4 regions of the Streptomyces sp. NPDC005302 genome follow, and region 3 is predicted to be linked to each of the others. Evidence: riboswitches for the same ligand, from Rfam matches in the RefSeq annotation. Region 3 holds a riboswitch; each other region holds the start of a gene.

Region 1 (7,147 bases), on a different contig from region 3:
GGAGCCGATCCAGGGCAAGGGCGTCCACGAGGCCCCGCCCGGCTACCTGCGCGCCGCGCAGGAGCTGCTGCACCGGCACAAGGCCCTGCTCATCGCCGACGAGGTGCAGACCGGCCTCGGACGGACCGGGGACTTCTACGCCTACCAGCACGAGGAGGGCGTCGAACCGGACCTGGTGTGCGTGGCCAAGGCGCTCTCCGGCGGCTATGTGCCGGTCGGCGCGACCCTCGGCAAGGACTGGATCTTCAAGAAGGTCTACTCCTCGATGGACCGCGTCCTGGTCCACTCGGCGAGCTTCGGCTCCAACGCGCAGGCCATGGCGGCGGGGCTCGCGGTGCTCTCCGTCATGGAGAACGAGCAGATCGTCGCCAACGCCCGGGCCACCGGCGAACAGCTCAAGGCCCGGCTGACGGAGCTGGTCGACCGGTACGAACTGCTCAGCGACGTGCGCGGCCGCGGCCTGATGATCGGCATCGAGTTCGGGCGGCCCAAGTCGATCAAACTGCGCAGCCGCTGGACCATGCTCCAGGCCGCGCGCAAGGGCCTGTTCGCGCAGATGGTGGTCGTCCCGCTGCTCCAGCGGCACCGCATCCTCACCCAGGTCTCCGGCGACCACCTGGAGGTGATCAAGCTGATCCCGCCGCTCGTCATCGACGAGGCGGACGTCGACCGGTTCGTGGAGGCCTTCACCGCGGTCATGGACGACGCGCACAGTGGCGGCGGGCTGATGTGGGACTTCGGGAAGACCCTGGTGAAACAGGCGGTCGCGAACCGCTGACACTTTTTGCCTCTGGGGCAAGAAAATTGCCCCAGAGGCAATCCTCGGGCTCAATGGACATATGAGCCCTGCCGATCCGGGGACGGCCGACGAGCCGTCCCGCGAGCCGTCCGACGAGCTGCACGCCGTGGCCCCGCAGCTCCGTGCGCTGCGCCGCCGCGCCTCCCTGACGCTGGAGGCCGCCGCCCGCGCCGCCGGGCTCTCCCCGGCGCACCTGTCCCGGCTGGAGACCGGTCAGCGCCAGCCCTCGCTGCCCACGCTGCTCGCCGTGGCCCGGGTCTACGGTACGACGGTCTCCGAACTGCTCGGCGAGACGGTCGCCGACCGTGACGCCGTCGTGCGTGCCGCCGACATGGACCCGACGCCCGCCGGCGGCTGGATCTACCGGCAGGCGGGCTCCTCGGGGCGCGGTATGCAGGCGCTGCGCGTGCACGTCCCGTACGGCTCGCAGGGCGACATCGTGCGGGTCCATCCCGGCGAGGAGTGGCTGTACGTCCTCGAAGGGCGGCTCCGGCTGCGCCTCGGGGACACCGCGCACGTCCTGGAGCCCGGGGACAGCGGGCACTTCGACTCGCTCACCCCGCACCGCATCGCCGCCGCCGAGCGCGCCGGAGCCGAGCTGCTCTTCGTCCACACCCTGCTGCAGAGCCCGACCGCCGCGCTGTGCCTCGGCCCCGCGACGGGCCACCCGACCCCGGGAGAGACGTCATGACCGAACCCACCGAACCGCGCAAGCCGTCCATGGAGGACAAGTTCCCGCGTGCCCTGTGGGTCCGGCTGATCATCTACGTGGCCGTCGGCCATCTCTTCGCGGCCTTCATCTACCTGCTCTTCACGCTGGGCGCGCAGAACCAGTAGCCCGGCCGCCGCGAAGTGTGGGGTGTCCGGCTCAGTCCAGCAGACGCTCGCGCAGGCGGTCGCGCAGCTCCGGGGTCAGCCCCAGCCCCTTCTCCAGGTAGGCGTCGACTCCGCCCCAGGTCTCCTCGATCGTCTCGAACGCCGCCGTCAGATACTGCGCGCGTGCGTCGAAGAGCGGGCTGAGCAACTCCATGACCTCGGGGGAGTACGCGGAGGCGGCGGAGCTGGTGCGGTGCACCTTGTAGCGGCGGTGCGTGGCGTTCGACTCCAGGTAGTCGGCGACGATCGCGTCCCGCTCGACGCCGAGGGCGAGCAGGGTGATCGCTATGGACAGCCCCGCGCGGTCCTTGCCTGCCGCGCAGTGCATCAGCGCGGGCACGCCGTCCTCCGCCATCGAACGCAGCACCCGGGAGTGCTCCGCCGTGCGCTCCTTGATGATCGCGCGGTACGAGCCGATCATGCGGGCGGCCGCCTTGCCGTCGCCGAGGATGCCGCGCAGCTGGTCCAGGTCGCCGTCACGGACCATCTTCCAGAACTCGCTGCCGTCCGCCGGGTCGGTCAGCGGGAGGTTCACGTTCCGCACGCCCGGCAGCTCGACGTCCGGGCCCTCCAGCTTCTGGTCCGCCGCGTTGCGGAAGTCGAAGATCGTGTGGAGTCCCAGGGAGGAGAGGAACGCGGCGTCCTCCTCGGTGGCGTGCGCGAGGTGGCCGCTGCGGAACAGCTGTCCCGGGCGCACGCGCCTGCCGTCCGTGGTGGGCAGGCCGCCCACGTCGCGGAAGTTGCGAACTCCGCCGAGCTCGGGCTCGGTCGACGGGACCTGCTGCGTCACGGGGGCTCCTCATCTTCGGCCGCGGGCCGGCCGGAGAGGGTCCGGTCGGCGCCCGGCGGCTGGTGTCTTCGGTCGCGTTCCCGACGATACGACATGGGTTCCTGGGGCAATGAGTTGTCCACAGGCGTTGCCTCGCGCCCCCGACTGGCCTGATGATGTTGATCCCTGATCGCACCTGTTCGTATCTGTGGGGGATTGATGATCGAGATCGGCGCGGCCGGCCGGACCTGGCTCCTCACCGGAACGACCAGCGGCTACGCACTGCACCTCACGGAACGCGACGAGCTGCTCCACCTGCACTGGGGCCCGCGGATCACGCTCGCCGACGCCGAGGCCCTGGCCGCCCGGCCCGCGCCGCCGTACCGGCCCTTCGACTCCCCGCTCGACGGGCGCGAGGAATACCCCGTCGAGGGCGGCCCCCGCTTCGTCCGCCCCGCCCTGTCCGTACGGACCGACGAGCGGCGCGGCACCGAATGGCGCTTCGAGGACGCGGCGACCGAGGGGGACGAGCTGCGGCTGCGCTTCTCCGACGCCGGGCTCGGCATCACCCTGCACTACCGGCTGCGCGGCGACGTCGTCGAGCGCCGTGTCACGCTCGCCAACGACGGAAACGAGAGCCTGGAGCTGCTCCGCGCGGACTCCGCGACCTGGACCCTTCCCGAGCGGGACGGCTGGCGGCTGTCCCAGCTGCACGGCCGGTGGGCCGCGGAGTCCCGGCTGGTGCGCTCGCCCCTCACCTACGGCGAGAAGATCATCGGCAGCCGCCGCGGCCACACCGGACACCAGCACCTGCCCTGGGTGGCCCTCGACAGTGAGGCCACCGAGGAGAGCGGCGAGGTGTACGGATGCGCGCTCGGCTGGTCCGGCTCCTGGCGGATCTCCGTCGCCCAACTGCCCGACGCGCGCGTGCAGATCACCGGCGGGGCGGGACACGACGACTCCGGGCTGCTGTGCCTCGGGCCGGGGGAGACCTTCACGACGCCCGTCTTCGCCGGGCTCTGGAGCGACGGCGGGTTCGGCGGCGCGAGCAGGACCTGGCACGCCTACCAGCGGGCGTACGTCGTCCCGGACGCGGAGCGGGACCGCCCGGTGCTGTTCAATTCCTGGGAGGCCACCACCTTCGACATCGCGGAGGAGCAGCAGCGGGCGCTCGCGCGACGCGCGTCCGCGATGGGCGTCGAGCTGTTCGTGGTCGACGACGGCTGGTTCGGGGCCCGCACCGACGCCCACGCCGGACTCGGGGACTGGACGCCCAACCCGGACCGCTTCCCCGCCGGGCTCAAGCCGCTCGCCGACGACGTGCACGCCCTCGGCATGCAGTTCGGCATCTGGGTCGAGCCCGAGATGGTCAACCCCGACAGCGACCTCTACCGCGCGCATCCCGACTGGGTGCAGTACCAGTCCGGACGAACCAGGACGGAATTCCGTAATCAGCTCATACTGAACCTCGCTCGGCCCGACGTTCAGGAGTACCTCTGGGAGCGGCTCGACACCCTGCTCTCCGGAGCGCCGATCGACTACGTGAAATGGGACTTCAATCGTTCCTTCACGGACGCCGGCTGGCCCGGCGAGCGCTATCCGCAGAAGCTCTGGGTCGCCCACGTCGAGGCCTTCTACGCCCTCCTGGACCGGCTGCGCGCCGCGCACCCCGGCGTCGCCTTCGAGTCGTGCTCCGGTGGCGGCGGCCGGATCGACCTCGGCGTGATGGCCCGTACCGACCAGGTGTGGACCTCGGACAACACCGACCCGCTCGACCGGCTCGCCATCCAGCACGGGTTCAGTCAGATCCATCCGGCCCGGATCATGGCCGCCTGGGTCACGGACAGCCCCAACAACCTGCTCAACGGCCGGGTCAGCTCGTTGCGCTTCCGCTTCGTGAGCTCGATGGCCGGGGTCCTCGGTGTCGGCGGCGACCTCACCACGTGGAGTGCGGAGGAGCTGGCGGAGGCGCGGGACTGGGTGGAGCTCTACAAGGAGATCCGGCCGGTCGTGCAGCAGGGTGACCTCTACCGGCTGCGGCCCCCGGAGGGTGGCCTGAGCGCCGTCCAGTACGTGCTCGGCGACGAGGCCGTGGTCCTCGCCTGGCTCCAGGCGCAGCACCACGGAGTGCGGCCCGCCCCGCTCAGGTTGCGCGGACTCGACCCGATGGGTGTGTACGAATGGGTCGGAACGGGCGAAGTGCACCGGGGTGCGGTGTTGCTGCACCACGGCCTGGACGCCGGACTGCGGGGCGATCTCGATGCGACGGTTATCCGGCTGCGTCGCATCTGACTGTTCTGCCCGAAATGGTGCCTTCATTACAACTGGCCCTGGAATAAGGTGCCGTGAGTCGGGTCGCGTGAGCAGCGTCATATTCGTGACGATGTGTTGCCGTCGGGGATTCGTGACCGGCCTTTGTTTCCGGGCGGATTGAAAGCCCGGAAAGATCGTCATTCCACGGAGGGTGACGGCGAATTCCTCATGGATCAAGAAAGGCGAGCACACAGAATCCGCACACAGTTGTCGGCGTGCTCGCATCTCGCTTACGTTCTGCCTCAATCCGGACGGACGCCCAATCCTGCCGCCGCCCGGAATCCGCACTCACCCGTACACGGCAGGAGCGGGGGACCCACAGGTTCCGCGCCTGGTCCGGTCTCCGGAACAGGCTAGGGGTACAGCCATGCAGCCGCGTGGCCGGGCATCTCCAGCCCGCACCCGACAGCTCACCTCGCAGGCGCCGGAGAGGAAATCGCCATGCCCGCGAAGGGTAAGCACCGCCGTCCCAAGTCCCTGCGTCTCACTCGCTCGATCGCCGTGGTCGGAACCGGTGGCGCCGCACTCGCGCTGCCGCTGATGGGAGCCACCGGCGCCCACGCCGCGACCCCGGCCGCCGCCGTCGCGCAGCACACGGAGAAGTCCGCGTCCGTCGCCCCGGCAGCCGCGAAGGCCGGCACGTCGAAGACGTACGCGGTGAAGGCCGGCGACTATCTCGCCAAGATCGCCGACGTCCAGCACGTCAGCGGCGGCTGGAAGAAGATCTACTCGGACAACCGCTCCGCCATCGGCAGCGACCCGTCGCTGATCCACCCGGGTCTGAAGCTGACCCTCGGCGCGAAGGCCGTCGCCCCGCAGGCCTCGGCGCCGGCGAAGCCCTCCGCCGCCAAGCCCTCCGCCGCCAAGCCCTCCGCCGCCAAGCCGGCCGCCGCCAAGCCCGCGGCCGCGAAGGCCGACACGGCGAGCACGGTCACCAAGACGGCCGCCACCAGCAGCAGTTCGGGCTACACCCTCCCCGTGGACGGCGCCACCATCGGCACCAACTACAAGGTGGCGGGCAGCATGTGGTCCAGCGGCTACCACACCGGCACGGACTTCGTCGTCCCGACCGGCACCACCATCAAGTCCATCGCCGCTGGCACCGTCGTCTCCGCGGGCTGGGGCGGCGCCTACGGCAACCAGGTCGTCATCCAGCACGCCGACGGCCGGTACTCGCAGTACGCCCACATGTCGTCCCTGTCCGTCTCGGCCGGCCAGACCGTGACCGAGGGCCAGCAGATCGGCCTCTCCGGCGCGACCGGCAACGTCACCGGACCGCACCTGCACTTCGAGGTCCGCACCACGCCCGACTACGGCTCGGACATCGACCCGGTCGCGTACCTGCGCTCGCACGGTGTCGCCGTCGGCTGACACCGCCTCCGCCCGACCTGCTCCTGACGGCAGGCCTGCCTCCGAAGGCCGGACCCCATGATCCCCGGGGTCCGGCCTTCGGTGTTCGCCGTGTCCGCCGGGACCACTGGTCGCAGCGGCTGCCTCAACAGCCATGGCGAGAGCCTTATTCCATGGTTGACCATTACTTGACGAGTGGCTTATCTCACCGTTCGTCAACCCTTCCCTACGGTCGCGTAGCTCACATCGGAAGGTGAATCATGGGCCGACGTGGCAGACGATGCGAAGAGTGACGACAGATCAGTGATCGGGTCGTACGTGGCGGTGGGGGACAGCTTCACCGAGGGCGTCGGCGACCTGGGGCCGGACGGGGCCTTCGTCGGCTGGGCGGACCGCTTCGCGGTTCTGCTGGCGGACCGGCGACCCGAAGGCGACTTCGACTACACCAACCTCGCGGTGCGCGGGAGACTGCTCGACCAGATCGTCGAGACGCAGCTCGTACGTGCCAAGGAGCTCGGCCCGGACCTGGTCTCCTTCTCCGCGGGCGGCAACGACATCATCCGGCCCGGCACCGACCCCGACGAGGTCGCGGAGCGCTTCGAGCGAGCCGTCGCCGACCTCACCTCAGCCGTCGGCAAGGTCATGGTGACCACCGGCTTCGACACCCGTGGCGTGCCCGTGCTCAGGCATCTGCGCGGCAAGATCGCCACGTACAACGGCCATGTGCGGGCCATCGCGGACCGCTACGGGTGTCCGGTCCTCGACCTGTGGTCGCTCAAGACGATCCAGGACCGGCGCGCCTGGGACGGTGACCGGCTGCACCTCTCGCCCGAGGGGCACACCCGGGTGGCGCTGCGCGCCGGTCAGGTGCTCGGCCTGGAGGTGCCGGTGGACCCGGACCAGCCCTGGCCGCCGCTGCCGCCGCGGGGCACCTTCGAGGTGCGACGCGACAACATCCACTGGGCCCGTGAGTACCTCGTCCCGTGGATCGGCCGGCGCCTGCGCGGCGAGTCCTCCGGCGATCACGTGGCCGCCAAGGG
Region 2 (7,147 bases), on a different contig from region 3:
CCCCGGGATCTCGTACACCAGGACGACTCCGGCCACCGTCGCGAGCCGCGCCCTCCCTCGTTAGGGTCAATGCCGTGGCCATCAGTCCCCCGTACCCCCCGCGGCCCGGCGTCCCCGCCGGGCATGCGCTGCGCCATCCGCACTGGTGGCAGCGGAGATGGGTCCGGTACGGAGCACTGATCACGCTGCTGGCGCTGTCCGGTCTCGTCATCCTCGCGCTCGTCCGCGAACAGACGGGAACCGAGGGCTTCCTGGTCGGTCTCGGTCTCGCCGTGTTCCCGGTGCCGCTGCTCATGGCCGCGTTCCGGTGGCTGGACCGGGTCGAGCCGGGCCCCTGGCGCAACCTGGTCTTCTCGTTCGCCTGGGGGGCCTGCGCGGCCGCGCTCATAGCGATCGTCGCCAACAGCTTCGCCACGCGGTGGATAGCGACCGCGACCGCGGACCCCTCCAGCGCCGACACCCTCGGCGCGACCGTCATAGCCCCCGTCGTGGAGGAGTCGGCGAAGGCGGCCGCCGTCCTGCTGGTCTTCCTGTTCCGCAGACGGGACTTCACCGGGATCGTCGACGGCGTGGTCATAGCGGGGGTCACCGCGACCGGCTTCGCGTTCACCGAGAACATCCTCTATCTCGGCACGGCCTTCGGCACCGACCGGCTCAGCGGGGGCAGCGGACTGTCCTCCGTCACCGCCGCGACGTTCTTCGTCCGCGTGGTGATGTCGCCCTTCGCGCATCCCCTGTTCACCGTGCTGACGGGCATCGGCTTCGGCGTCGCGGCCCTGTCCGCCGAGCGCCAGCACGTGCGCCGCGTGCTGGTCCCGTTCGGCGGGCTGCTGCTCGCGATGGGGATGCACTCGGTGTGGAACAGCTCGTCGGACTTCGGGGAGTACGGCTTCTTCGCGGTCTACGCGGCCTTCATGGTGCCCGCGTTCGGGCTGCTGACCTGGCTGGCCGTCTGGACCCGGCAGCGCGAGCTGCGCACCGTGCACACGGAACTGCCCGCCTACACCACCGCGGGCTGGCTCGGCACCGCCGAGCCCTACGTCCTCGGCTCGATGCGGGCCCGGCGGCTCGCCCGCGAGTACGCCGGCCATCACTGGGGGAAGGCCGCGGCCCGCTCGGTCGCCGAGTACGAGGCGTACGCGACCTCGCTGGCGTTCCTGCGCCACCGGGGGCGCCGGGGCCGCGCGGGCGCCGACTTCGTCGTACGGGAACGCGAGCTGCTGCACGAACTGTGGCGACGCCGGGAGATCGCCCGCCCCTCCCTCGCCTACGCGGCCCGCGCCACCTCCCCGCTCCCCGCACCGCCCCCCTGGCCCGCGCACGGCTACGGGTACGCCGCGCCACCGGCCCAGCCGTACGCGCCGCCGGTGCCGTATCCCGCGTACAACCCCTACCGTTCGTAGCCCCCGCCCGCGCGAGGCGGCACCTCGCCGGTACGGGGGCCGGGGTCCGGCTCAGGCGCGGGTCACGCCGACGCGCGGGTCAGGCGCGACAGTTCCGCGTCCGTCAGGGACAGGTCCGCGACACCCAGCAGGGCCGGGAGCTGCTCCACGGTCCGGGCGGAGGCGATCGGCGCGGCGACGGTCGGCTGGGCGGCGAGCCAGGCGAGGGCGACGGTCGGCACGGCCGCGTTGTGGGCCTCGGCGATCTCGTCGAGCGCGGTGAGGACCCGCCGGCCGCGTTCCGTCTCCAGGTGCTTGGACGCACCCGCGGCGCGGGGCGAGTCGACGGTCGCGCCCGGACGGTACTTGCCGGTGAGGAAGCCCGCGGCGAGCGCGAAGTACGGGACGGCGGCCAGTCCGGCGCGGGAGGCGACGTCCCGCAGCGGGCCCTCGTAGGTGTCGCGCGAGACCAGGTTGTACTGCGGCTGGAGCGCGACGTAGCGGGCGAGTCCCTCGCGGTCGGAGAACTCCAGGGACTCCTGGAGCCGCTCCGGGGAGATGTTGGACGCGGCGATGTGCCGCACCTTGCCGGCCTTCACCAGCTCGTCGAGCGCGCCGATGATCTCGTCGACCGGCACCTCGGTCTTGTCGAAGTGGGTGTAGTAGAGGTCGATGTGGTCGGTGCCCAGGCGCCGCAGCGACGCGTCGGCGGCGGCCTTGATGTTGGCGCCCGAGAGCCCCGGGAAGGCGGGGTGCTGGCTGACCTTGGTCGCGACGACGATGTCCGCGCGGTTGCCGCGGGCCTTCAGCCACTTGCCGATGATGGTCTCGGACTCGCCGCCCTCGTTGCCGTCGACCCACGACGAGTACGAGTCGGCCGTGTCGAGGAAGTTGCCGCCGGCGGCCGCGTAGGCGTCGAGGACGGCGAAGGACCGGGTCTCGTCCGCCGTCCATCCGAAGACGTTGCCGCCCAGCGAGAGCGGGAAGACCTCGAGGTCGGAGGAGCCGAGCTTGCGAAGGTAAGTCATGGGCTGTTTCAACGCCCGCACCGGATGCCTGTATTCCACATGCACCCCACACGGGCCCGGCGCTCCCGCACTCGCACTCGCACTCGCGGGCGCGAAACCGGCCGGCCGCGGGAGTCCCCGCGAGCCGGCCGGTCGGCAGTCCGTAAGGGTCAGGGGTTGAGGCCCTTGCCCTGGAGCCACGCCATCGGGTCGATGCCGGTGGCGGCACCGCCGGGGTGGACCTCCAGGTGGAGGTGCGGCCCGGTGACGTTGCCCGTCGCGCCCACGCGGCCGATGACGTCGCCCGTGGCGACCTTCTGGCCGGCGCTGACGCTGATCGACGACTGGTGGCAGAACCACAGCTCGGTGCCGTCGTCGAGGGTGAGGATCGTGCGGTAGCCGTACGAGCCGGCCCAGCCCGCCTCGGTGACGGTCGCGCTGTGGATGGCCTTGATCAGCGTGCCGGTGGGCGCGGCGAAGTCGAGACCCGTGTGGTAGCCGGAGGACCACAGGGCGCCGGCCTCGCCGAAGCGCGAGGTCAGGGTGTAGGAGGAGGTCGGCAGCGAGTAGCTCTTGGCGAGCTCGGCGAGACGCTCGGCCTCCGCCTTCGCCTTGGCCTCGTCCTCCGCCTTCTTCTTCGCGGCGTCCGCCTTGGACTTCGCGTCGTCCTGCTGCTTGGTGGCGAGCGCGACGGCCTGCTTGGCGGCGGCGGTCTCGGCGGCCGCCTGGGCGGCGCTGTCGACCTGGTTCTGCTGCGACTCGGCCTGCTGCATGATGCGGGCCCGCAGGGCCTCACCGGCGTCCGTGCTGCCCTGGGCGGTGTCGGCGGTGGTCAGTCCCGCGCCGGTGAGCGGAGTCGTGGAGCCCTTGGGGGTCTCCGCGCCGTCACCGATCAGGGCCTTGGCCGAGTGGGTGACCGAGGACAGGTCGGGCAGCGAGATCGAGACGGGCGCCTTGCCGGGCGCCGCGGTGGCCATGCCACCGGCGCCGACGGCGGCTATGACGCCTACACCGAGGACCGTGGAGCTGCGGGCGAGTCCTCCGCCGCGCTGCTTTCCCACGCGGTGCCGGCCACGAACGGGACGGACGGAATCCTCGGTGGGATTCCACTCCTCCCAGGGTCCCTCGTCCTTGCCGTAGGCGAAGCCGAAGGACTGTGTGTCATTCGGTGCGAACGAGGTTGGCTGAGCAGGCCGGTTGGACGCCACGTGGGCGCACTCCTTTCCTTCCTTCTCGCCTACCGGGTTAGCTGACGGGTTCGGAGCAGGAAGGTCTCCTACGCGCGTAAACCGACCGTGCTGCCACGGCGGAATACGCTCGATTCACCCCAAGTTGGTGGTTCCCCGGTTCCCTTGCGGGATTCGGCGCGTGCGCACGGAGCCATCTCTTGTGACGGCTGGGACGACCGCGCTGCGTTATCGAACGTTAATAGACCTGGCCACCTGATTCCAAGCTGTTCAGCCTGATCGTTAACGCTTTTTGGCCAGGACTTTGGGGTCATGGGCGATGAAAAACGGGCGAGTTGGCCTCATCCCGTCGACACGGATTTCTTTGACGGTGCGTCAGTCGTTATGCGGAGGGGCACGGTTCGGTCACCCCTCGTGACAACGGTCGGGAGAGGAGCCTACGAGGGCCGTCAACCATGCCGGACGGCGAGCAGTGCCATGTCGTCGCTGAGGGCGCCGCCCGTGTGCCGCCGCACCTCGTCGGCGAGGCTGTTCAGCAGCGCGTCGGGCCCCGGGAAGACCCGCCCGGCCAGCCGCGCGGCCGGATCGTAGAACTCCCCGCGCACGTCCCGGGCCTCGGACAGCCCGTCGGTGTGGAGCAGCAGGATCGCCCCCGTGGGAAAACGGGCGGGTACGGCCAGGTCGGGGGTCACGGCCAGGTCGCTCATCCCCAGGGGCAGCGCGGCGGGCCCGCCGGTGAGCGGGACGAGCGTCCCGTCGGGATGCAGCATCAGGGGCGGCGGATGCCCGCGGTTGACGATGCGGACGATCTCCTCGTCGTGCGGGATCTCCGCGAGGACCGCCGTCGTGAACCCCTCGACGGCGTCGAGGTTGTCGCGCCGGGTGCCCTCGCGCTTCAGCGCCCGCTCCAGCCGCTGCGCGACCGCCTCCAGGGTCGTCTCCTGCTCCGCCGCCTCCCGGAACGCGCCGATGACCACGGCGACGGCGGCGACCGCCGTCATCCCCTTGCCGCGTACGTCCCCGACGACCAGCCGCACGCCGTACGGGGTGTCCTGCACCGCGTACAGGTCCCCGCCGATGGACGCGTCCGCCTGGGCCGCCTCGTAGCGCGCGGCGACGTCGAGGCCGTCGATCCGTGCCTGGGGTTCGGGCAGCACGGCCCGCTGCGCGAACTCGGCGATCTCCCAGACGGAGGCGAGCCGCTCGTCGCTGCGCCGGACGAGGATGTTGATGAGGATGCCCAGGACGGCCGCCGTGGCGACGGTGACGACCTCGGTGACCGCGTCGATCCGCAGGACGATGCCGAGGCGCAGGTGCACGAGGATCAGCGCGCCGACGGCGGCGGCGCCGGTGAGGACGGTGCCGCGCAGCGAGTAGAGGGGCGCGGCGACCAGGGTGGCGGCCGTGAAGAGGGGGGCGGCGGTGAACTCGCCCGGCGTGAAGTAGTCGTAGAAGGTCCCGCCGACGACCAGCAGCACGGGCAGGGCTCGCACGAGGGCGCGCGCGGAGGACATCCGGCCCGTGCGCCATCGCGCCGGACCGGTTCCGGGATCGCCCGCGGGTCCGGACGCACCCGAAGCGCCGGCGACCCCCGGCGCCCGCGGATCACCGGGGGGCGGGCGGTCGGCCCGGGCGTCGAGTTCTCCGGTCCGCTCCTCACCTCCTGGCTGACCCACAGGTCCAGCAGACCCGGCGCGGGGGCGGTGGGCGACCGGTGTGGCCCGACCGAGGGATTCCGCCGCCCTGCGGGGTGAACCCGGGAACGGGACGACGGAGCGACGCCGCGAAACGAAGGAGGAGGGGGAGCCCGTGCCAACAGAGCCCGTACCAACAGAGCCCGTACCAACACCAAGGGCCGGAACTCGTGAATCCGAGTTCCGGCCCTTGGCCTTCAGTAGCGGGGACAGGATTTGAACCTGCGACCTCTGGGTTATGAGCCCAGCGAGCTACCGAGCTGCTCCACCCCGCGTCGTTGAAATTAGTGTACGCCATCCGCGGGACCCTCAGAACACGCTTTTCCTCCACGTGCCATCCACCGGGCAGGCGGCGCGCGGATTCCCTCCCTCAGGCCGTGCGGTGCGCGGCCCCGTCCAGGAGGTGGCGGTTGGGTGCCTTGGCGCGCTCCTCGTACTCGGGCAGGAGGACGACGTCGGCGCCCGCGGCGGCGAGGAGTCCGCTGCCGTCGGCGTCGGTGACGAAGGTGTCGGGCTCGCGCCAGGCGGTGACGACGCGCCGTACACCGGCGTCGAGGATCAGCCGGGCGCAGGGCGCGGGCCGGGAGGCGCGGCGGGCGCACGGCTCCAGGCTGCTGTAGACGGTGGCGGCGGGCAGCCGCGGGTCCGCCGGGTCGATCTTGGCGAGGGCGGCCTCCTCGGCGTGCGTCACGGGGTCGCCGCCCTCGCGGGAGTGGCCGCGGGCCAGCTCGGTCCCGTCGGCCGCGACCACCACCGCGCCCACGCTGAACGCGGTCTCCGAGGGCGGGCAGAGCGCCGCCAGCTCGCAGGCGAGGGCCAGCCACTGCCGGTCGGCGGCGGAGGCGGTCCGGCCGGTACCGGGCGCGGTCGGGACGTAGCGGATGAGGACGACGTCCCCGACGGGCCGGGTCTCGACGAGCCGCATCCGGCCGGGGGGGTAGGCCCCGGGCCCGAACAGTCGCGGCGCGTCCGGCTGCCCGACGAAGAGGGGGGCGACGGCGAGCTGCAGTTCGTCGGCGAGTCCCTCCCGTACGAGCTGGGTGTGGACCCGTCCGCCGCCCTCGACCATCAGCCGGCGTACGCCCCGGACGTCGTGCAGATGCTCCAGCAGTACCCGCCAGTCCAGCTCGGGCCCGGTCGGGACGATGTCGACGCCGGGAAGCCCGCGCAGCAGGCCGGCGGCCCGCCGGGCGCCCTCGTCGGTCGAGTAGACGGCCTTCTCGCCGCCCGTGTGCCAGAACTGCGCCTTCGGGTCGAGGTCGCCGGAGCCGCTGACGGTCACCTTCAGCGGATACGCCGGGCGCCCGTCGGCGACGCGGGCCGCCCGGCGCTCGGCGGAGTTGACCAGCAGCCGGGGGTTGTCGGCGCGCAGGGTGCCGGCGCCGACCAGGATCGCGTCGCAGGACGCCCGCACCTCGTCGACCCGGTCGAAGTCGGCCGGGCCCGAGAGGAGCAGCCGCTCGGGCCCGGTGTCGTCCAGGAAGCCGTCGAGGGAGACGGCGGCGGACAACAGGACGTGGGGACGGGGCATCGGGGCGTTCCTCCGGTCGAACTCACACAGTGGTTCAAGTTTTAAACAATACCTAGACTGGTCTCATGACGACCCGCTGGCTCTCCCCCGCCGAACAGCGCGCCTGGCGCTCGTACATCTCCGCGAGTTCCCTCCTGGAGGACACCATCGACCGCGGACTCCAGGCCGAGGCGGGCATGCCCCACCTTTACTACTCCATCCTGGCCAGATTGTCCGAGGCACCCGAACGACGGCTGCGGATGACGGAGCTCGCCGAGACGCTGAAGATCACGCGCAGCCGTCTGACGTACGCCGTGACGCGGCTGGAGAAGGACGGCACCGTACGCCGGGAGGGCTGCCCGACCGA
Region 3 (7,147 bases):
CAATCCGGCCTGGACATCGGCTTCGAGAGCCTGGTCCCGCACGCTCAGCCCGAACGGCCCGACGACGGTCACGAGAGGTTCTCCTGTCTGCTGACGATCACATGGCGAACTCGGTCGATCATTCGGTCGATGACACGGTTTGTCGATGTGTCGCTGCCATCACTCAAGTCAGCGTATCCGGTCACGTTTCGATCACCACGAGCGCCCACCGTCCCTCGGCCGAGTCGACTCCGCCGGGAGGAATGCGGCGATGACACCTGTAGGACACACGGATACACGTCCGTATGCCCGGCTCTGCGAGTACCCCTCCTCCCGGGCGGTATCCGGGAGCCGACGGTATGTTCATGATCAGTTGAGACAAGCCGACATACGACGACATGTACCAAGGTCCGGTGTACACGGAAGAGGGTGGCGGTGTCCCGTAGCTCCGTGGCGGCCGAGCCCGGCCCGCCCCCGGCCGACGACACCGCCTTCTTCGGCCGGCCCAGGGGGGCTCCTCACGCTGTCCGGCCTGGAGGTCTGGGAGCGCTTCTCGTTCCTCGGCATGCAGGCGATCCTGGTCCTCTCCTTCGCCGACACGGTGTCCCACGGCGGGCTCGGCATGGCGCCGGGCACCGCGGCGTCGGTCTCGGCGGCCTACGGAACGCTCGTCCACCTGGTCTCCGTCCCCGGCGGCCGGCTCGCCGACCGGATGCTCGGCGCCTACCGCGCGGTCCTGTGGGGCGGCGTCCTGATCGCCTGCGGCCACTACGCCATGGCAGTCCCGGCGGCCGCCGCGACCTGGGCGGGCCTCGGCCTGATCAGCGCGGGGACCGGCCTGCTCAAGCCGAACGTCGCCACCATGGTCGGCAAGCTCTACCGGACCGACGACGAGCGCCGCGACGCCGGTTTCGCCCCCTCCTACATGGCGATCAACATCGGCGCCTTCACCGGCCCGCTGATCACCGCCTGGCTCGGCGACCACGAGGGCCGGCACCGGGGCTTCTCCGCGGCGGCCGTCGGCATGACATTCGGCCTGATCCAGTACGCGGCCGGCCGCCGTCACCTGGCCGGGCGCACCCGGTCCGCGGAATTCGCCCTCGCGCCGGACACCATGCGCCGTGCCGTCCGCGGGATCGTCCTCGGACTGTTGGCCGTCGCTGTCCTCGCCGTGCTGTTCGCCTCCGTCGGCCGGCTGACCATGGACCGCTTCCTGGAGACGTCCGGCATGTCGGCGACCACCAAGCTCGCCCCCGCCGCCTTCCCCAGCCAGACCATGTCCCTCTGGTTCCTGTCGCTCGCGCTCGCCAACGGCATCCAGGCCCAGACGGTGAAGCTCTACGACGACGTCTCCAAGCCCGCCTACTTCGGCGTCAACGGCGCGATCGCGGTGGCCGCGGGCCTGGCCGTGACGGCCCTCGCCCCCTGGCTCCGCCGCACGATGCATCCCGTCCACTGAGGTGACCCGCATGCGCATCCGTACGTCCTTCCCCTACGAGACCGTTCACGAGGACGTCCTCGTCCCTCTCCCGGACGGCACCCGGCTGTACGCCCGGATCTGGCGCCCGGTGACGGAGGAGCCCGTACCGGCGCTCCTGGAGTACCTCCCGCACCGGCTGACCGACTGGACGGCACCGCGTGACCGGCAGCGCCATCCCTGGTACGCCGGGCACGGCTACGCCTCCGTCCGCGTCGACGTGCGCGGTCACGGCAACTCGGAGGGCCTGCCGGGCGACGAGTACTCCGAGACCGAGCTGGCCGACGGGGTCGCGGTGGTGGAGTGGCTGGCCTCCCAGCCCTGGTGCACCGGCCGGGTCGGCATGTTCGGGATCTCCTGGGGCGGCTTCAACTCCCTCCAGATCGCAGCCCTCGCACCCGAGCCGCTCAAGGCGGTCGTCACGGTCTGCTCGACGGACGACCGCTATGACAACGACGTGCACTACACGGGAGGTTCCGTCCTCGCCGTCGACATGCACGCCTGGGCGGCCACCATGCTCGCCTTCGTCGCCCGCCCGCCGGACCCGGTGCACGTCGGCGAGGTGATGTGGCGCGACATGTGGACCGAGCGGCTGGAGGCCGTCGACCCGTTCGTCCACACCTGGCTGGCGCACCAGACCCGGGACGCCTACTGGCGGCACGGCAGCGCCTGCGAGGACTACGGCGCCATCCGCGCGGCGGTCCTCGCGGTCGGCGGCTGGCACGACCCGTACCGCGACACCGTGCTGCGCCTGGTCGAGAACCTGCCGCCGGAGCGCGTACGCGGTCTCATCGGCCCCTGGTCCCACCAGTACCCCGACCGGGGCCTGCCGCCGGGTCCGGCGATCGGCTTCCTCCAGGAGACGCTCCGCTGGTGGGACCACTGGCTCAAGGACGAGGACTCGGGCGCGCTCGCCGTCCCCCTGCTGCGCTCCTACGTGATGGACGCGCATCCCCCGGCGACCGTGTACGAGGAGCTGCCCGGCCGCTGGGTCGGCGACCCCGCGTGGCCCTCGCCGTCGGTGACCCCCGTCCCGTACGCGCTCCAGGGCGCCCCGCTCCTGGTGCGCTCCCCGCAGCACACCGGCGTCGACGCCGGCCGCTTCTTCCCGTTCGGGAACGACGCGGACCTGCCGCCCGACCAGCGCGAGGAGGACGCCCGGTCGGTCTGCTTCGAGTTCGAAGTACCGGAGGAGACGTGGGTGTTGGGCCGGCCCCGGGTCCGCCTGCGGCTGACGTCGACGTCCGCCCGGGGCCAGGTGATCGCCCGGCTGTGCGACGTGACCCCGGACGGCGCCTCCACGCTCGTCACCCGGGGCGTCCTGAACCTGTCGGCGCGCCGTGGCCGCGACCAGGCCGTTCCCTGGGAGCCGGGCACCACGGAGGACGTGGAGTTCGAGCTGAACGGCATCGGCTACGCGTTCCCTCCGGGCCACCGCATCCGCCTGAGCGTCTCCTCGGCGTACTGGCCCTGGGTCTGGCCGCAGCCCGGCTCCGAGGCCGGATTCACGCTGGACCCCGAGGGCAGCACCCTGGAACTGCCGGTACGGACGCGGGAGTCGGACCCCTCCATCACCTTCGAGGAGGCGGAGGAGGCCGAGCCCCTCGGCGTGGTGGTCCCGGTGACGCTCGACGAGCCGCGCCCGGAGCGCCTGGTCCTGCGTGATGTGGCCGCGGGCACCTGGCGTCTGGACGTGGATCCCCGTTACGGCGGCACCCGCGTGTATCCCGACGGCCTGGAGTGCACGGAGGACGCGCGGGAGACGTACACGATCGACGAGTCGGACCCGCTGTCCGCCCGCGCCCGGTCCACCTGGACGGTCCGGCTGCACCGCCCCGACCTGCCCTGGGACACCCGCGTCGAGACGACGTCGGTCATCAGCTGCGACGCGCGGGACTTCATCACCTCGAACGAGGTCGTCTGCCGGGACGGCGACGAGGTCGTCTTCCACCGGACCTGGGAGAAGCGCATCCCGCGCACCGCGGGCTGAAGGAAGCGGGCGGGAACGGCAGTTCACCGGCCGCCCCCGCCCGGCATCCTTCCTGGAGCCGCCCGGCATCTGGCCTGAGGCCGCCCGGCCACTCGGCCGTGAGCCGCCCGGGAGTCGTCAACTCCGCCTCCACGCGGCGCAGTTCACCCGCGCCGGCACCGGCACCGCCTCGGTCCCGCACGCCGTGCGGCCCGCCCGTCCCCCACACCGTGCGGCCCGCCCGGCGGGCGTCCCGGAACTCTCCGCGCCCCGGACAGTGGTGGCGTAATGCCCGACTTGCCCGGCATGCCGCCTTGATGACCCCCGGGCGCGTGAGTTGAGTCACGCGAGAACCAATGGATCACCCGCTGCCCACTCCTTGCCACCCCCTTCGCCAAAGGCAAGTTGAGGATTCAATTCCGGCGCAATCGGACGTTTCACCCTCGCCCTAAACAGGCAAAAGCGATCTTCACCGCCACATCAGGCCTTGTTCCCGACATGTGCAGTCGCATACGTTCTCGTCGCACCGAGCGGATCGCCTAATCCTGCCGCCGCCCGGTAACCCACCCACCCACGCACGGCAGGAGCGGGGGAACCACAGGTAAGCCGCCGATCCGGGAGACCGGACCGGCTAGGGGTGAAGCCGCGCCCAACAGCGCGGCCGGGCATCTCCCGCCCGAACCCGACAGCTCACCTCGTAGGCGTCGGAGAGGACATTTCGTCATGCCCGCAGGCACGCACCGTCACGGCCGGACCACCTTCATCACCCGCGGAATGATCGCCGCCGGAACGGGCGCACTCGCCCTCGCCCTCCCGCTCATGAGCGCGACCGGCGCCCACGCCGCGACCCCCCAGGTCGCGAAGACCGCCAAGACCGCGGTCGTCCCGAACGTCCAGCTCGTCACCTACAAGGTGGTGGCCGGGGACACCCTGACCAAGATCGCGAAGAAGTACCCGTCGAGCGGCGGCTGGCAGAAGCTGTACGCGGCGAACCGCGCGGTCATCGGCGACAACCCCGCCCACCTCCGCACGGGCCTCACGCTGACCGTCGGCACCAAGACCCTGAAGGCTCCGGCCAAGGCGACCACGGCCGCCAAGACCACCGCCACCCAGGCGTCCGCCACCACGTACGCCAACAACCTGGACGGCTGGATCAAGCAGTCCCTGGACATCATGGGCAAGGCAGGCATTCCGGGCAGCTACGACGGCATCCACCGCAACGTGATGCGTGAGTCGTCCGGCAACCCCCAGGCCATCAACAACTGGGACTCCAACGCGGTCGCGGGCACCCCCTCGAAGGGCCTGCTGCAGGTCATCGACCCCACGTTCCAGGCCTACCACGTGGCCGGCACGTCGATGGACCCCTACGACCCGGTCGCCAACATCACGGCCGCCTGCAACTACGCCGCCGACAAGTACGGCTCGATCGACAACGTCAACGGCGCCTACTGATCGCACCGGCGCACCCCGCGCCCCCGCACGACACCGGCCGGCGGCACCTTCGGGTCCGCCGGCGGTGGCGTACCGGCCCGCGGGCGGGAACGACCGGTGCCGTGGGACGGTGGCGGACCGGGTGCGCGGAGCGGTCGCCTTCCTGAGGGTGACGCGCCCGGCGTCCGGCGCCCCGACGCCTCACCCGCCCGGGACCGGGAGTGCTGACGGCACGGCCTGGGACGACGGCGGAAGTCCCGGGCCGGCTCCCTCCTAGAACCCGAAGATCCGTTCCAGGACCACCGCGATCCCGTCCTCCTCGTTCGAGAGGGTGACCTCGTCCGCCACGGCCTTCAGTTCCGGATGGGCGTTGGCCATCGCGACCCCGTGCGCCGCCCAGTCGAACATCGGGATGTCGTTGGGCATGTCCCCGAAGGCCAGCGTCGCCGACCGGGTGAGGCCGAGGTGGGTCGCGGCGAGCGCGAGGCCGGTGGCCTTGGTCACTCCGCATGGCTGGAGTTCGACGGTCCCGGGTCCCGACATGGTGACCGTCGCCAGCGAACCGACCACTCCCCGGGCCGCCGACGCCAACTCGTCGTCGGACAGGGAGGGATGGCGGAGCAGCACCTTGCTGATCGGCTGGGCCCACAGGTCGTCCCGCCGCCGCACCCGCACCGCCGGAAGAGTGGGATGCGGCATCACGTACCCCGGCTCGATGAGCGTCAGCCCGTCCACGCCGTCCTGGTCCACCGCCGCGTACAGCAGGCCGACCTCCGCCTCGATCTTTCCGAGTGCCGTCTCCGCCAACTCCCTGTCCAGGGTCACCGACCACAGCAGCCGGTCCGTCCCCGCGTCGTACAGCTGCGCGCCCTGACCGCACACCGCCAGCCCCTCACCGCCGAGTTCGTCGAGCAGCGGTCGAACGCGGGGCGCGGGACGGCCCGTCACCACCAGGTGCTGGGCGCCCGACGCGGTCACCTTCGCCAACGCGGCCCGCGACCGGTCGGAGAGCGTGTCGTCGCCGCGCAGCAGCGTTCCGTCCAGGTCAGTGGCGATGAGTGAATATGCAGTCGGAGCGGCCATGATCCGAAGAATACGGATCGAACGACACATCGGCCCGGCGTGAACCGGACGACGTCCGGTATCCCGTCAGCAACGCCGTTCACCGTACGGTGGCAGGCGCGTTGCGACCGGTTGGGATCACGCAGGGCCCGCTTCCGCTCGGACGGACTTTCCCGTACAGGAACGATCACAACGGCTCAACACCCCTGATCCGGAACGCCGATCCCCACCGGGCGACCCGGTCGCCCGGACCCTCGCGGAGGATTCCTGACGGACGGGTTGCCCGGTGGGGCCAGTGATCCGGTGGCTCACCCGTGCGCGGCCGCCAGGTGCTTGGCGAGCCGCGGGGAGGCGAACTCCGTGCCGCACACGAAGCGCATCACCGGACCGTACGAGGACGCCGCCGGCAGGCCCGTGAAGTACAGCCCCGGAAGTGAGGAGCGGTACCCGGCGCCCAGCCTCGGCGTGCCGCGACTCGCGACGAGCCCCGCCCGGAGTTCATGCCCGAGGAAGTCCATCGCGGCGATGTCGACGCGATAGCCGGTCGCCGCTATGACGTGGTCGGCGGTGAGTTCCTCGACCCGGCCGCCGAGGGTCCGCACCGTGAGGACGGGCTTCCCGTCGGTGGCCTTCGCGCCGACGATCCGCTGCACCTCACGGACGGCGACCTTGCCCTCGAAACGGTCCCGGAGCCACCACGCACCGAGGGGTCCGAGCACCCGGCGGACCAGGTAGTGCCGGGCCTCGGCGGGCAGATAGCGGTACGGCTGCGGGTAGTAGCTCAGGGCCCACAGGGACCAGGCGCGCCCGAACGGCGACTCGGGACGCAGCTTCGGCTGGTCCCACGGAGGCGCCCCGAAGTCGACCGCCCCCGCGCCCCGGGACACGACACGGACCTGCGCGCCCGCCTCCGCGGCCAACGCCGCCGTCTCCAGGGCGGACTGGCCGGCGCCGACGACGATCAGCTCCTTGCCGGAGAACCGGCGCAGATCGTGGTGCTGCGAGCTGTGCGAGACCGGACCGGAGGGCGTGGGACCGTCCGCCGCCGCCCCGGCCAGCTCGGCGGGCAGGTGGGCCAGCCCGGACAGCCCGGTGGCGACGACGACCGCGCGCGCGGTGAACGACTCCCCGGAGTCCAGCTTGATGTCGAAACCACCGGACCCGTCCGCGTCCCGGCCGCTCCTCCGGTCGACCGAGACGACCCGCACCCGCTCCAGCTCCGGCACGAG
Region 4 (7,147 bases), on a different contig from region 3:
GATCTCCGCCATGGAGAGGCCGGGCATGATCATGGGCAGGCCGCCCCACTCGAACCGCAGCAGGGGTGCCGTCAGGAGGAACCCGTAGCAGAGGAGCATCCAGCGCTGGTGCAGGTCCGGGTGGCCGGCGACGGCGGCGAGCACGCCCAACGTCACGCTCAGGACGGTGCCCACCAGGATGGTGGCGAGCACGATCCAGAAGGCGGCCCCGCTGAACGCGTCCGCGGGCGCGGTCCGCGCCAGGTACAGCGCGGCGCCGGCCATCGACGCGTAGACGGTGACCGCGAAGACCACCCCGAGGGCGCGGTGCAGGCGGGTCCGCCGACGCACGGCGGTGAGCACCTGCGCGGGACCGAGGAGCATGAGCAGGCCGCCGAGGACAGAGTGCACGATCAGCGGGACGAGGCTGTGGCGGTACGGCTCGATCCGGGTGGCCAGGGCGTCCGCGACATAGCGGGGCGAGACCACCCGCCCGAGGATCCATTCGCCGAACGCCGGGGCGCCGGGGCGCGCGTACGGCCACAGCTCGGTCATCGCGACGGGCGCGTATCCCACGCACACGGCCGAGACGGCGATGACGGCTATCCGGCGCCATGTGGTGCCCGTCGGACGACGCACGGCGGCTCCCTGTTCGTGGTCGCGACCCGACCATCAATAGTCTCGTTTGGACTATCGAGACGGTAGGGCCGCCCGGGCGCCGGGGTCAACGGTCCGTCGCGTCCTCGTCCCGCCGCTGCACCCATGTCCAGAAGTCGACCATCATCCGCTCGTACCGGATGCCGAACTCCAGGGCGTCGCGCTGTCCACGGGTCAGCAGTTCCCCCACGCTCTCCGCGAGCTCCTCGTAGTCGCCGAGGGTCCGCCGGTGCTCGCCGAGCTGTACGGGACCGAGGAGATCGGGCCGTCCGCCGAACCAGAGCTTGAGGATGCCGCGTTCGCGCGCCTCGACCGGGACGAAGGCGGTGTCGTCCAGCCAGTCGCGCAGCGCGGCCCTGCCCTCGTCGGTCAGCGTGAGCACCCGGCGGTTGCGTCCGCTCTCCTGGCGCACCTGCGACAACAGGCCGGCCTCCAGGAGGCGGTCGCACTGCGCGTAGACCTGGGCGTGCGGAACGGACCAGAAGGGCGCCACCGTGCGCGCCGCCTCGCCCTTGACGTCGTACGCGCTGGCCTCGCCGAGCTTGTCGATGACGCCGAGCACGAGGAACGAGGCGGTGGTCAACCGAGCATCAGCCATGAGTCCGACCGTATCGCCACCCGAACACCGCACGGCACACACGTGACCACGCCGCGAAGGGCGCCCGACGCGAAGAAGCCGCGGGTGGCCGTCACAATGCGGGGTATACGGGCGATCACATTGCCGACCGCACCCAGGCCCGCGGGGCACGCACGCGAGGAGTTCCTGTGACCACCTACGTCATCACCGTTCCCGGGACGTTCGTCCACGGCGTCTCGGACGCCTCCCGCGCAGACGTGGAACGCAGGCTGCGCCCTCAGGACCCGCAGAACACGGACCTGGGCGAGACCGAGGAGCTGAGCCTGCTCACCGTGGACGAGAACCACACGTTCTCGGTCCGGCTGGAGGTCGAGGCGGCGGACCGGCGGACCGCCGAGGCGGAGGCCGTTCGGCTCGTCTCCGGCGCGCTGCGCGAGAGCGGCCTGTCCGAGAACGACGCTCCACTGGGACCGGCCGCCGTCACGGGAATCGACAGCGAGTTCTGATTCCGGCGAGGCCGGGGAGTCCGAGGGTCCGGTCGGCCGCGGGATGCCCGCGGCCGACCCCGCCGCTCAGACCGGCCGTACGACGCTGTGGATCGCCGCCTGCCCGGCGTGCTGGACGGACTCCTCGGTGATCCGCCCCCCGGGGCTGGGCGCGTGGACCATCATGCCGTCGCCGACGTAGAGGCCCACGTGGCTCAGGTCCCCGTGGAAGAAGACCAGGTCGCCCGGCTGGACACCCGCCAGGGCGATCGCCGGTCCGATCCGCGCCTGGTCGGACGTCGACCGCGGAAGCAGCACACCGGCGCTGCGCCAGGCGGCCTGGGTCAGGCCGGAGGGGTCGTACGAACCAGGCCCGGACGCTCCCCACACGCACGGCCTGCCGACCTGCGCGCGGGCGAACGCCACGGCCTCGGCGGCCCGGGTGTCGTACCCGGTGACCGGCGGCGCCACGACGGCGGCGATGCTTCCGGTGTCGAAGCCGGGGTTCGGGCCGGCGGACCAGGGAGCCCCGGGCGCGGGCTCGTTCACGGGCGCCGGCCACGGGCGCCGGCTGTCGTCGACGGCCGGGGCGGACCACGGCTCCCGCACCGGCGGGTACTCGACCGCCGCGACCGGAAGCGGGGCGCTCGCCACCTGCGGGTGCCCGGCCTCCACGGCCGGCCAGGCGGCACTCGCCACCGACGCGTACGCGTACGTGGCGGCCGGCACGGGCACGTTCTCCGCCGGCCAGTACGGGGCCGCCGGGACGGCCGTCTCCACGGCGGGCGGTTCCACGGACGGGTACGGGACCGGCGCCTCGACGCTCCGCAGCGCGTTGTGCCGGGTCAGCAGGTCCTGCGCGGCGGCCAGTTTGCGCCGGGCTCGGTCCTTGCGGAAACGCGGGGAGGACGCATCCGAGGCGGGCGCGGGTGCCGACACCACGGGGAGGGGTCCGGTGGCCCTGGAGCCGCTGTCCGGCACGGCGAGGGCGCGCCCGGTCGTCGGCTCGGACGCCGGGCCCGCGGTCAGTTCGAGAACGGGGCGCGCGGTGAGTTCCGCGACGGGTGCCGCGGTGAGTTCCGCGACCGGGCCCGCCGCCAGTTCCCGTACGGGCGCCGCCGTCAACTCGGCGACGGCGCGCGCGCCTTGGGCGGGGAGTTCGGGGCGTCCCGCAGCTCCACCGGGCCGGCCTGCCTCACGCCCGCGGTCGGGCTGCCGGTCGACGGGCAGGACGGCCGCGACCGTGGGTCCGAGCCGGGAGCGCGCCCCGTCGAACCACTGGCGCATCAGGTCGCTCTGGGCGGTGTCGATCCCTCCGCGCTCGTCCCCGGCCGGGCGCTGGTCGATGAGCCTCCGGGCCACGGCGCGCCGGTCGCCCTGGCGTGAGGAGAGGCCCGCCAGAGCGCGGGTGGCGTTGAAGTTGCCGGTGTCGTCCTCGGCCCGGTCGTAGAGGGATGCGAGCCGTCGGCGGACTTCGTCGCCACTGGGCTGGGTGCGTTCCGGCGCCATGGGGATGGCACTCCTTCCGTCGTCCGCCTACCGGGTTAGCTGTCGGGTTCGGGCGGACGGTTCCGGAAGGTATGCCCTACGGCCTGTGCCTCGTAAGGCGGTTGGCCGATTCACCCCAGGTTCGGTGGGTCCCCGGCTCCGGCTGCCACGAGGGCGGGCCGGACTCGGCGGAGGCCGCACCGCCCGGCGAGCTTTCGCCGGAGGGAGTCGGGCGGCCTGGTCGTCAACTTAGCCATGTTGTGACCCCCGTGTGAAGATCCACGTCCCAGATGTCCGATACATTTTCGTGACCTTCATCGCATCGCCCCGCTCTGCGACGACGGGAGCACACCCCGTGCGCGAATCGGCCGTCGGGACAACCGCGTTCGACTGCGGGCCCCGTCCGCGAGTCCGCCTTCGCCCAGGTCCGTTCACCAAGTCTCCACAGCGGACCGGGGCTTCGGGTGGGCCCGGAACGGGCCATTCGGGGTGCGAACAGAACTGGCGTTCCCTGACGGCTCGTTCGACATCGGCGGCTGTCGATGGTCACGCCGTGACCGGTTCTGGCCGACCCGGCCGGATGACCACCGCGTCGGCTTCGCGGCCCTAACGTCGAGGCAAGGAAGGCCCGCGGAAGGCCCTGAGAGCGAGTCGAGGTCCCCACGTGCACGATGCACCGATCTACGCCCAACTGATCTCCGAACGCGGCGACATACCGACACTCGTCCGGAGCGAAGCCAGGCGGCTGCAGCGCGACTTCGAGTGGATCCTCAGCTGGGATCCGTCCACGGGCGGTCCGCTTCCCGGGTCCGCCCCGCGCGTGACGGCCGGCTCGCGTCGTTCCTTCGCCCCCGGCCCCGATCCCGCGGACCGGCTGGACTCCGTCTAGAGGCTGGCCGGCGGGGGCCGCCTCGTGCGGGGCGGGACGCGGTCCTAGAGGACGCCGGGTTCGCCGTTCGGCCCCTCGGCGGGAAGCCGTCCGTCCGGGCCGTCGGCCCGGGACACCAGAGCGGCGACCGCCGAGCCCGTGGCCTCGTGCCAGGTCCGCGCGCGCCGCAGCATCGCGTGGTCGCCGCCCGCGACCCGTACGGCGCTCGCGGAGGAGCCCTCCTTCGCGGCCCGGCGCACCAGGGCGAAGGACGCCGCGGGCTCGGTGATCCGGTCCCGGTCGCCGTGCAGCACGATCACCCGCTTGTCCCGCAGATGCGCCACCGGCTCGCCCTGCGGGCACCAGGGCGCGAGGGCGACCACGGCCCGGACCTGGGGCGCGGCCGCGGCGCGCAGCGCGGCACGGCCGCCCATCGAGTGGCCGACCAGTACCACCGGCACGTCTCCCACCAGCTCCGTGAGCTCGGTGAGCGCCCGGTGTACGTCGGTGACCGGATCGGCGGCGGCTCCGTTCCAGCCCCGTACGCGGTAGCGCACCTGCCCGACGAAGACGTCCTCGTCCGGCACGGCCCGCGTGACGGAGCCCACGAAGGGCCGCATACGCAGCCCGGAGACATGCCAGGGCCGGGAGGGAGCCAGGCTGTCCGCCCTGCCCCCGTGCAGGATCAGCACCGCGGCCCGCGTCGGTCCCGCGTTCTCGCCGGTGAGCCGGTGCGGCACCAGCGCCGTCAGTGCCCGGGCCGCCCCGGGACGCTGTCCGTCACGGGCGGACATCCGCGCAGAGCCTCGCATGACACCTCTTCACCGTCAGAGCGTTCTCGACGCCTCACCCTAGGCCGACGAGCGATTGTGCCGCCGGTCACTGGATATCCGTAGCCGAGGCGACGACGGTTTGGTGCGGCCTCCGCCCGTCGGAGCAGGGACACGCAGGCACCCGTGCGGGCCCGGCCGTCGCGACGTCACGAGCGGTCGCCGAGGATAGCGCGAGCGTCACGGACGGCGGCACGACTCCGGCGGAGCCGCCGTGCCGGAGCCGTCCCGTCGCGCGCGAGGAGCCGGGTGCCGGATACGCACGCGGCCCGCCGCGGATCGACCCCGGGTGGACCCGCCTCCGGTCGTCCCTGTCCAGCTCGACCGGAGGCGGGTGGCAGGGGGAACTACCGCTCCCCCACGTCGTCCGGGCCGTGTGCGGTCGCGAGAGCGGGACGAGTGCGGGCGTTCGAGGCGGGCCGTTCACACGGTCTCACTCGGCTCCCCCGGGACGGGTGCCGTAGCCGCCGCGCCACTCCTGGTAGAGCCGCCACAGACGCTCGGCGTTCGGGCAGCGGCCCGACTCCCGCCGACACGTGCGGCAACTGCCCACGTGACCGATGTACGCGGCCTCGGGAGACTCTCGCCCCGGTTGCGGATTCGTCATGGCCCTCGGCACCTGTCGGTGCGACGCGCACGAACGCGACGTCGCTACTGATGCCGTACTTCCGCGCCACACCGCCCGCCGGATGCACTCGCCCGGGCCCAATGTCGTTCTGGGTCAACCGACTTCGTCCACGGCGGCCCCGCTGGGTCAGTCGAGCAGGCGGACGTCCACCGCCACCCCGTCCGGCTCGTCGGACCCGGGCCTGCGGACGATCAGGCCGTCCACCGCGAAGTCCATCTCGGAGACGTCGGGAGCGGGCGGCGGGTGGTAACGCCCGCCGCACACCGACAGGTTGACGATGAGATACGCCTCCCAGTGCCTGCCCACGCCGCGCCGGTCGGCGAAGGCCCGGACGCCGTTCACCCACCACACGACGTGGTGCGCGCCGAACTCGACGACGAGATCCACCCACGCCCCGGGCCGAACCGCCTCATCACGGTAGTAGTGATGGGTTTCCCGGACGTGGTTGGAGAGTTCGAGCAGGTCGGGGTTGTCGGGGTGGTACTCGAAGACGTCGATCTCCTGGCCGCCGTCCCGCCACGTCCAGATGGCCGGCCACGCGCCGAGGGCCGTGGGCAGTCTGACCCGGGCCTCCAGCACGTCCCCCGTGCGGACCATGAACGCGTCCTCGCTGCCCTCGGTGGTGAGGAGCCCCGCGTCCCACGCCCCGTCGGAGCGGCGGGTGGCACGGAAGACCCCCGTTCGGCAGTAGGCGGGGTCGGCCACCAGGTGGTCGAGCTTGTCATCGCCCGGGTTGACCGGGCCGCCGTCGGGATAGGCCCACGAACGGCCCGCGACCCATTGACGGGTGGAGGCGAAATCCGCGGTGAAGACGACATCGGACACGCGGGGCTCCTCGGCGACGGCGTTCACGTACGGGCCAGGTTCTCCCCCGGCAGACCCGCCTCACACGCCGTTCACGTGGACCTGCCGGGAAACAACCCTTGGGAGTGAACGGGCCGGACGCCCTGCCCCGGCGGGGTCGCGTCGCGGGCGGGCCGCCCCGTCGCCGCGCGGGCGCCGGAACCGCGATCGTCGGCGCCGGACCGGCGGGCGGCGAGCCGGTACGGCAAGGGTCCTCGCCGTGGTGTCGCGGGCCTAGGGAACGTCCGGCCAGGCGCCCCGCTCGGCGAGGCGGAGAACCAGCGCGGCGATGTTCCAGGCGTCGTCCTCGCCCCGGTGATGCCTTCCCTCCAGGGGCAGTCCGGCGATCCGAAGGGCCTGCGCCATGCCGGGCCGCTTGCGCAGACCGTGCGCGGCGGCGAAGACGGCCTTGGCGTTCGTGTGCCGGTGACCGAACGGGTAGCGCGTGTCGGCGGCGGCGCACTGGCGGGTGAACTGGTGGCGGTCGTAGTCGCCCCAACTCGCCCACGGCCGCTCCCCCGCGTGGTGTCGCGCGGCCAACTCACGGCAGGCGTCGGCGAAATCGGCCCCCTGGTCGACCTCGTCCTGGGTCAGCCCCGTCAGCTCCGTGCAGAAGGCGCTCACGGTGGACCGGGCGGGCCGCACCAGCAGCCGGTGCCTCGCCCGTCGTACGCCCCGCTCCAGGTCGACGACCGTCAGGCCGATCTCGATGATCTCGCTCACGGCACCGGGCGGCGGCGTTCCTTCCCAGCACGTCGCCTCGACATCGACGACGTTCAGCAGTCCCCCGGT

The links. Region 3 has a riboswitch for cyclic di-AMP ahead of ABZT74_RS26895 (LysM peptidoglycan-binding domain-containing protein). Riboswitches for the same ligand answer to the same signal wherever they lie in the genome.
Region 1: linked by a shared signal. The riboswitch ahead of ABZT74_RS30735 (LysM peptidoglycan-binding domain-containing M23 family metallopeptidase) and the one ahead of ABZT74_RS26895 (LysM peptidoglycan-binding domain-containing protein) in region 3 are both predicted to bind cyclic di-AMP.
Region 2: linked by a shared signal. The riboswitch ahead of ABZT74_RS02335 (M23 family metallopeptidase) and the one ahead of ABZT74_RS26895 (LysM peptidoglycan-binding domain-containing protein) in region 3 are both predicted to bind cyclic di-AMP.
Region 4: linked by a shared signal. The riboswitch ahead of ABZT74_RS17700 (NlpC/P60 family protein) and the one ahead of ABZT74_RS26895 (LysM peptidoglycan-binding domain-containing protein) in region 3 are both predicted to bind cyclic di-AMP.

What each region holds. Positions count from the first base shown of each region.
Region 1 covers NZ_JBEXGN010000028.1:42,627-49,773, forward strand. Annotated here, with positions in the region: gene ABZT74_RS30710 (aspartate aminotransferase family protein) at 1-778, shown strand, start outside; gene ABZT74_RS30715 (XRE family transcriptional regulator) at 840-1,490, shown strand; gene ABZT74_RS30720 (DUF6126 family protein) at 1,487-1,636, shown strand; gene ABZT74_RS30725 (tyrosine-protein phosphatase) at 1,668-2,465, opposite strand; gene ABZT74_RS30730 (alpha-galactosidase) at 2,664-4,736, shown strand; cyclic di-AMP (ydaO/yuaA leader) riboswitch at 5,037-5,194, shown strand; gene ABZT74_RS30735 (LysM peptidoglycan-binding domain-containing M23 family metallopeptidase) at 5,199-6,128, shown strand; gene ABZT74_RS30740 (SGNH/GDSL hydrolase family protein) at 6,411-7,147, shown strand, end outside.
Region 2 covers NZ_JBEXGN010000001.1:521,430-528,576, reverse strand. Annotated here, with positions in the region: gene ABZT74_RS02345 (PrsW family intramembrane metalloprotease) at 75-1,403, shown strand; gene ABZT74_RS02340 (aldo/keto reductase) at 1,466-2,410, opposite strand; gene ABZT74_RS02335 (M23 family metallopeptidase) at 2,560-3,597, opposite strand; cyclic di-AMP (ydaO/yuaA leader) riboswitch at 3,609-3,766, opposite strand; gene ABZT74_RS02330 (PP2C family protein-serine/threonine phosphatase) at 4,026-5,090, opposite strand; tRNA gene ABZT74_RS02325 (tRNA-Met) at 5,472-5,545, opposite strand; gene ABZT74_RS02320 (dihydrofolate reductase family protein) at 5,641-6,801, opposite strand; gene ABZT74_RS02315 (MarR family transcriptional regulator) at 6,867-7,147, shown strand, end outside.
Region 3 covers NZ_JBEXGN010000021.1:33,918-41,064, forward strand. Annotated here, with positions in the region: gene ABZT74_RS26880 (polyprenyl synthetase family protein) at 1-72, opposite strand, end outside; partial or broken gene ABZT74_RS26885 (oligopeptide:H+ symporter) at 415-1,438, shown strand; gene ABZT74_RS26890 (CocE/NonD family hydrolase) at 1,449-3,446, shown strand; cyclic di-AMP (ydaO/yuaA leader) riboswitch at 3,984-4,144, shown strand; gene ABZT74_RS26895 (LysM peptidoglycan-binding domain-containing protein) at 4,149-4,877, shown strand; gene ABZT74_RS26900 (HAD family hydrolase) at 5,130-5,939, opposite strand; gene ABZT74_RS26905 (FAD-dependent oxidoreductase) at 6,227-7,147, opposite strand, start outside.
Region 4 covers NZ_JBEXGN010000010.1:199,592-206,738, forward strand. Annotated here, with positions in the region: gene ABZT74_RS17685 (DUF2306 domain-containing protein) at 1-618, opposite strand, end outside; gene ABZT74_RS17690 (PadR family transcriptional regulator) at 704-1,234, opposite strand; gene ABZT74_RS17695 (hypothetical protein) at 1,402-1,719, shown strand; gene ABZT74_RS17700 (NlpC/P60 family protein) at 1,786-3,207, opposite strand; cyclic di-AMP (ydaO/yuaA leader) riboswitch at 3,216-3,387, opposite strand; gene ABZT74_RS17705 (hypothetical protein) at 3,851-4,075, shown strand; gene ABZT74_RS17710 (alpha/beta fold hydrolase) at 4,120-4,866, opposite strand; gene ABZT74_RS17715 (hypothetical protein) at 5,318-5,491, opposite strand; gene ABZT74_RS17720 (beta-glucanase) at 5,639-6,337, opposite strand; gene ABZT74_RS17725 (3'-5' exonuclease) at 6,590-7,147, opposite strand, start outside.